DNA from 3 places in the Herbaspirillum sp. NPDC101396 genome. Region 3 is predicted to be linked to each of the others. Evidence: predicted binding sites of a transcription regulator. Region 3 holds the regulator's gene; each other region holds the start of a gene.
The links. The regulator LexA, encoded in region 3, represses DNA repair genes until DNA is damaged. The targets are predictions, from matches to a motif close to ACTGTATNNNNATACAGT.
Positions count from the first base shown of each region.

Region 1: the regulator LexA is predicted to act here: its motif matches at 907-924, upstream of recA (recombinase RecA).
Region 2: the regulator LexA is predicted to act here: its motif matches at 934-951, upstream of ruvA (Holliday junction branch migration protein RuvA).

Region 1 is NZ_JBIWNT010000002.1:655,140-657,410, forward strand. It holds gene ACIROY_RS08060 (tetratricopeptide repeat protein) at 1-566, opposite strand, end outside; gene recA (recombinase RecA) at 979-2,085, shown strand; gene recX (recombination regulator RecX) at 2,142-2,271, shown strand, end outside.
Region 2 is NZ_JBIWNT010000005.1:255,481-257,751, reverse strand. It holds gene ACIROY_RS18555 (DUF808 domain-containing protein) at 1-838, opposite strand, end outside; gene ruvA (Holliday junction branch migration protein RuvA) at 1,005-1,583, shown strand; gene ruvB (Holliday junction branch migration DNA helicase RuvB) at 1,594-2,271, shown strand, end outside.
Region 3 is NZ_JBIWNT010000007.1:36,074-38,344, reverse strand. It holds gene ACIROY_RS22130 (tetratricopeptide repeat protein) at 1-454, opposite strand, end outside; gene lexA (transcriptional repressor LexA) at 639-1,283, opposite strand; gene rpsF (30S ribosomal protein S6) at 1,536-1,904, shown strand; gene priB (primosomal replication protein N) at 1,939-2,232, shown strand; gene rpsR (30S ribosomal protein S18) at 2,266-2,271, shown strand, end outside.

The sequences.
Region 1 (2,271 bases), on a different contig from region 3:
GCTTCTTCGATGCGGCGCAATTCGATCAGCAGGCTGCCCTTGGTCTTGAGGATGTCGACGATCCATTTGGGCGCGACCTTCAGCACGTTGTCGCATTCAACGATGGCGCCGGCCTGGTCCTTGCGCTTGAGCTTTTCATTGATCGGCAGCAGCGCGTTCTGCTTTTCCAGCAGGCGGTCGATCCGGTCGGCCAGCTTGGACGCCGTCAGCGGCTTGAGCATGTAGGCGTCAGGCTGGAATTCGGCGGCGCTGGCAACCAGGTTGTAACCGCTTTCGGCCGTGACCATGATGAACATGGTGGTGGGCGACAGCATATGCTGGGTGCGGAAGAATTCCAGCAACTGCTGACCGTTGGTTTCCTTGTTCAGGTTGTAGTCGCAGACGATGAGGTCGTACGTACTGCCGCCCTGGACGGCGCGAATCGCTTCGTCGGGCGTGCCGGCCTGGTCGACTTTGGTGATGCCGAGCTGGCCCAGATGCATGCGAATGTTTTGGCGCATGGCCGGCATGTCGTCGATGATGAGCGAGCGCAGGCTGGAAATGCGGCTGAATGGAACCAGGGTCATAGGGGGAAAGCAGGAAACTCGTAATATTACTAGCTAGAAATGTATATCAAATACGTCGAATATCCGCAATAAATCTGGGATATTCCTTGAAATCATCTGCATTATCGCTGAAAGACGCTACAGCCGTCGCTTCCGAAAAACGAGGAACAGACGTTGTGCATGCATGAACCGTACCGGCAGGGCCGTTATAATCGGAATCTCGGGAGCCGGGGAATCGGCGGCATACTAACAGACTATCGAAATTTTTTTCGATCGCAATCGTGTTCCTTACGCTGTCGCGCCATTTCGGCCCATTCCGCTATTCCGGATTGCAACAGCAGAAAAAGAACTTGCACAAACAACTGTTTTTTTATACAGTGCTGCTTAGTTGATCTCTGACTGATCCGAACGAACACTTTGTTGAAAGAACCCTATGGACGATAAAAAATCCGCGAACAACTCTGAGAAGGGCAAAGCGCTGGCCGCTGCCCTTGCACAGATCGAGAAGCAATTCGGCAAGGGCTCGGTCATGCGTATGGAAGACGGCGCAGTCCTCGAGGAAATCCAGGTCGTCTCGACCGGCTCCCTCGGCCTGGACATCGCGCTGGGCGTCGGCGGTCTGCCGCGCGGCCGCGTGATTGAAATCTACGGTCCGGAATCCTCCGGTAAGACCACGCTGACACTGCAAGCCATTGCTGAAATGCAAAAAATCGGCGGCACCTGCGCCTTTATCGACGCGGAACATGCACTGGACGTGACTTACGCGCAGAAGCTGGGCGTCAACTTATCCGAACTGCTGATTTCGCAGCCCGATACCGGTGAACAAGCGTTGGAAATCACCGATGCGCTGGTGCGCTCCGGCGGTGTTGACCTGATCGTGATCGACTCGGTCGCTGCCCTGACGCCACGTGCCGAAATCGAAGGCGACATGGGTGACTCCCTGCCGGGGCTGCAAGCACGCCTGATGTCGCAAGCGCTGCGCAAGCTGACCGGCAGCATCAACCGCACCAGCACCACCGTGATCTTCATCAATCAGATCCGCATGAAGATCGGCGTCATGTTCGGCAACCCCGAAACAACCACCGGCGGCAACGCGCTGAAGTTTTACGCCTCCGTGCGCCTGGATATCCGCCGCACCGGCTCGATCAAGTCTGGTGACGAAGTCATCGGCAGCGAAACCAAGGTCAAAGTCGTCAAGAACAAGGTGGCGCCGCCATTCCGCGAAGCTCACTTCGACATTCTTTATGGCGAAGGCACATCGCGCGAAGGTGAAATCCTCGATCTGGGCTCAGACGCCAAGATCGTGGAAAAGTCCGGCGCCTGGTACAGCTATAACGGCGAACGTATCGGCCAGGGTAAGGACAATGCACGCAATTTCCTGAAAGAACGTCCGGAACTGGCGCGCGAAATCGAAAACAAGGTACGCGTTTCGTTGGGCGTTCCTGAATTGGCTGCAGGTGGTGCAGGTACTCCTGCTGCTGCAACACCGGCACCAACTGGCAAAGGTTCTGCAAAGAACGTCGCTGCCGAAGAATCCTGATGTCGTTGTACTTCGCTCGTGTCTTGTCGGTCGCAACGATCGCGACGGTGTGACCGATGCCCAGGCCGCAAATCAGCCTGAAGGCGCGAGCGCTCAAATATCTCTCTTCACGTGAGCATAGTCGTCTGGAACTTGCGCGTAAGCTAACTCCTTACGCGCAAGATGACGACGATATCGAAGCTCTGC
Region 2 (2,271 bases), on a different contig from region 3:
CCCCGAACACGGCATCCAGCGCCGACGGCGCCAGCACCGACAACAAGCCGCCGACCACCGGCACCGTCGCCAGCGGGGCGCTGACATCGGCGATCCAGTGATGCACGGGCGCGATGCCGTGCGTCAGGATCCCGCCGCCCACCATGAACATCGCCACCGTGCCGATCACGGTCAGGCTCTTCATCATGTAGGGCGCCGCCACCAGAATGGCGCGACCGATGCGCTGCGCGAATTTTCCACCGGTGCGCAGCAGGTACAGACCGCCGTCGTCAAGCTTGACGATGCCCGCGACCACGCCATAGACACCCACCGTCATGATCAGCGCGATGCCGACCAGCACCGTGATCTGTTGCTGCAAAGGCGCGCCGGCCACCGTGCCCAGCGTGATGGCGATGATTTCCGCCGACAGGATGAAGTCGGTGCGGATGGCGCCCTTGATCTTGTCCTGTTCGCTTTCGGCGGCTTCAGGAGCGGCAGTCTCGTCAAGATGTTCTTCTTCGTGCGGCAGATACTTGTGCGCCAGCTTCTCGAAGCCTTCAAAGCACAGGAAGGCGCCGCCCAGCATCAGCAGCGGCGTTACCGCCCAGGGCGCGAAGGCGCTGATCGCCAGCGCGGCCGGCACCAGGATCGCCTTGTTCTTCAGCGAGCCCACCGCTACCGCCCACACCACCGGCAGTTCGCGGTCGGCGTTGACGCCGGACACCTGCTGCGCATTGAGCGCCAGATCATCGCCAAGCACGCCTGCGGTTTTCTTGGCGGCGACCTTGGTCATGGCGGAGACGTCGTCGAGAATGCCGGCGATGTCGTCGATCAATGCGAAAAAGCTGCTGCCTGCCATGGGATCCTTGCGTGGTTGTTGATGCGTGAGGCCAGACGATAGCCCGGCAAGGTGCTTCAAGGCAAGTGCAGGGGGCCGGCTCGGCGGATTCATATACTGTTTATCCGAACAGTACTGTATCATTCCGATAATCCATTTTTCGACTCACTTTCGATACCTGCCCATCATGATCGGTCGCCTCTCCGGAATCCTGCTCGAAAAAAATCCTCCGCAATTGCTGGTCGACTGCAACGGCGTCGGATATGAAGTCGGCGTGCCGATGAGCACCTTCTACAATCTGCCCGGCCTCGGCGAAAAAGTGGTGCTGCTGACGCACCTGGCGATCCGCGAAGACGCCCACGTGCTGTTCGGCTTCGGCAGCGCCGAAGAGCGCAATACCTTCAAGGAGCTGATCAAGATTTCCGGTGTCGGCGCGCGCACCGCGTTGTCGATCCTGTCCGGCATGTCGGTCAGCGATCTGGCGCAGGCGGTGACGCTGCAGGAAGCCGGTCGTCTCACCAAGGTCCCCGGCATCGGCAAGAAGACCGCGGAACGCCTGTTGCTTGAACTCAAGGGCAAGCTCGGCGCCGATCTCGGCGTGGTCGGCGGCGCGGTGCATCACGACGCGACTTCGGATATCCTCAACGCCTTGCTGGCGCTCGGTTATTCCGACAAGGAAGCGACTCTGGCGCTGAAGCAGGTGCCGGCCGATGCCAGCGTCTCGGACGGCATCAAGCACGCACTGAAAGCACTGTCCAAAGCCTGAACGGTAAATCATGAGCATCCAGACCGACGACTTTTCCGAACAACGCATCATCGCCGCCACGCCTGCCTCGGCCAACGAGGAGGCCATCGAACGCGCGCTGCGGCCCAAGCAGCTCGACGAATACGTCGGCCAGGAAAAAGTGCGCGGCCAGCTCGAGATCTTCATCTCGGCGGCGCGCCAGCGCGGCGAAGCGCTCGATCACACCTTGCTGTTCGGCCCGCCGGGCCTTGGCAAGACCACCATGGCGCACATCATCGCGCGCGAAATGGGCGTCAACCTGCGCCAGACTTCCGGCCCCGTGCTGGAGCGCGCCGGCGACCTGGCCGCGCTGCTGACCAATCTCGAAGCCAACGACGTGCTGTTCATCGACGAGATCCATCGCTTGTCGCCAGTGGTGGAGGAAATCCTCTATCCCGCGCTCGAGGACTACCAGATCGACATCATGATCGGCGAAGGCCCGGCGGCGCGTTCGGTGCGTCTGGACCTGCAGCCGTTCACGCTGGTCGGCGCCACCACGCGCGCCGGCATGCTGACCAATCCGCTGCGCGACCGCTTCGGCATCGTTGCGCGCCTGGAGTTCTACACGCCGCCGGAGCTGGCCCGCATCGTCACGCGCAGCGCCGGCCTGCTGAATGCACCGATCGTCGAAGAAGGCGCGCTGGAAATCGCCAAGCGCAGCCGCGGCACC
Region 3 (2,271 bases):
TGCGTTTGACGGCGTCCTCGAAGTAGGCGATCGAGGCGTCAGGATCGTTCTTTTCGTGCAGGGCGTTGGCCAAGCCGATGCGTGCATCTTTGTTCTCGCTGTTGAGCTTGATGGCTTCTTCGTACAGTGCGATGGCATCATCGATCCTGTCCTGGTTGAGGACGGAGGTCGCCAGGTTGGCAACGTATTCGGAATTTTTCGGGTCTGCCGCCACGGCTTTGCGCAGGGCTGCCTCTGCCGTGACATAGTCATTCTTATGCATGGCGATCAAGCCCCAGGCATGATTGGCATAGACAAGATTCGGCGCGCGCTTGAGCACCTGGGCGCATAGTACTTTTGCCTCGTCGACCTTGTGATCGTCCAGCAAGCTCAGGCACTCTCTTACGGCCAGGAGATCTTTGACATTGGGTTGAGTGCTCTTGTTGGCGGGCTTGTTGCTGCTACGCGTTGACATTGTGATTCCTTGCCGGATTAAGTAGTTGTGCTGCTTTGCGAGCGGAAGAGTGTCTTGTAGTGCTTGATCCGGTCGCAATAAGCTGTGCATATCATATGATGCAATTCCGGTTTCGATCTTGCAAACAGACGTAAAAAAAGCCCGCGATTTAGCGGGCTTTATCTGGGTGCTGCTCGCGACTGGATCAATTCCAGCTGCGCAGCAAGCCGACGGCCAAGCCTTCCAGGGCGAAGTTTTCCTCTTCGGAAGAGACCTTGATCACCTTGAAGTCGGGATTTTCAGGCAACAATTCAATCAGTGAGCCGGTCTTGCGATAGCGCTTGACGGTAACGTCGTCACCAATGCGCGCCACGACGATCTGTCCGTTGCGCGCCTGATCGGCCTTTTTTACCGCGAGAAGATCGCCGTCCAGAATGCCGGCATCGCGCATCGACATGCCGCGCACCTTCAGCAAGTAGTCCGGCTTGGCCGAAAACAGCGCCGGGTCGACGTTGTAATTGCTCTCAATATGTTCTTGCGCCAGGATCGGCGAGCCGGCGGCGACGCGGCCGACCAGCGGCAGCTGCATGAGTGCAGGGTGGGGCAGCGCCATCTGGCGGCCAGGATTGGTAATCGATCCATCTCGCAGGCGGATTCCGCGCGAGGTGCCCGGAGAAATTTCGATGGCGCCTTTGCGCGCCAGCGCCTGCAGATGCTCTTCGGCGGCATTGGCGGAGCGGAAGCCCAGCTCATTGGCGATTTCTGCTCGTGTAGGCGGGAAGCCGGTGTTTTCGATGGCGTCTTTGATCAGATTCAGAATCTGTTCCTGGCGAGCGGTCAGTTTGAGCATGTCGGCTTTCGGGGAAGTTATGCTGGTTGCATAAACAGTCTGTATTTTTATACAGTTATAAAGCAGTGTCAATCTGCAATATTGAAATCATGTCATCGACCGTTTTCCGATCTGTGGGCGCTGTTCCACGGCAAATGCCTGAAAGCATTGAGGTTTTTGGCATTCTGGTATATGATTGCGGGCTTTCCTCTTCCCACACTCGTCTTGACGCCGAGGTGGGCGATTTGTTAATCAGTCCATAAAGGAGTCTACATGCGTCATTATGAAATCGTATTTATCGTCCATCCGGACCAAAGCGAGCAAGTTCCAGCGATGATCGAGCGTTACAAAGGCATCGTTACTGCACGCGGCGGCAAGATTCACCGTGTCGAAGATTGGGGCCGCCGTCAATTGGCGTACCAAATCCAAAAACTGGCAAAAGCACACTATGTTTGCCTGAATATCGAAGTTGACGGCGAAACTCTGGCCGAAATCGAAACCGGCTTCAAGTTCAACGATGCAGTGTTGCGTCACCTGACAGTCAAGATGAAGAAGGCCGAAACCGGTCCTTCGCCAATCCTGAAGGCTGTCCAGAAGGAAGACGCAGTAAAGAGCAATCGCGCAGAAGCACCAGCGGCTTAATTGCTGACATTGCGATAGAAAAGCATCAGGGAGCGTGAATCACTTTCAGTTTGTTGCCACCATCGCCGAGCGTGACGTCATACGTTACACCCCGGCAGGCATCCCGGTAGTGACTGCGAAGTTGCAGCACCAATCGGAGCAGACGGAAGCGGGCATCAAGAGGTTGGTCGAGTTTGAAATCACTGCATTCGCTGCAGGCGAAATTTCAGGTCGGCTTAACCGGGCCGGTCTCGGCGAGATGCTCAAGTTCAGCGGTTTCATGGCGCGCAGGAATCGCAACAGCAAAAGCTTCGTGTTTCACATCGTTGATTTTGAATCTGTAGTTTAGAACCACTCAATTTTAGATATCAGGAGCCGCAAAATGGCA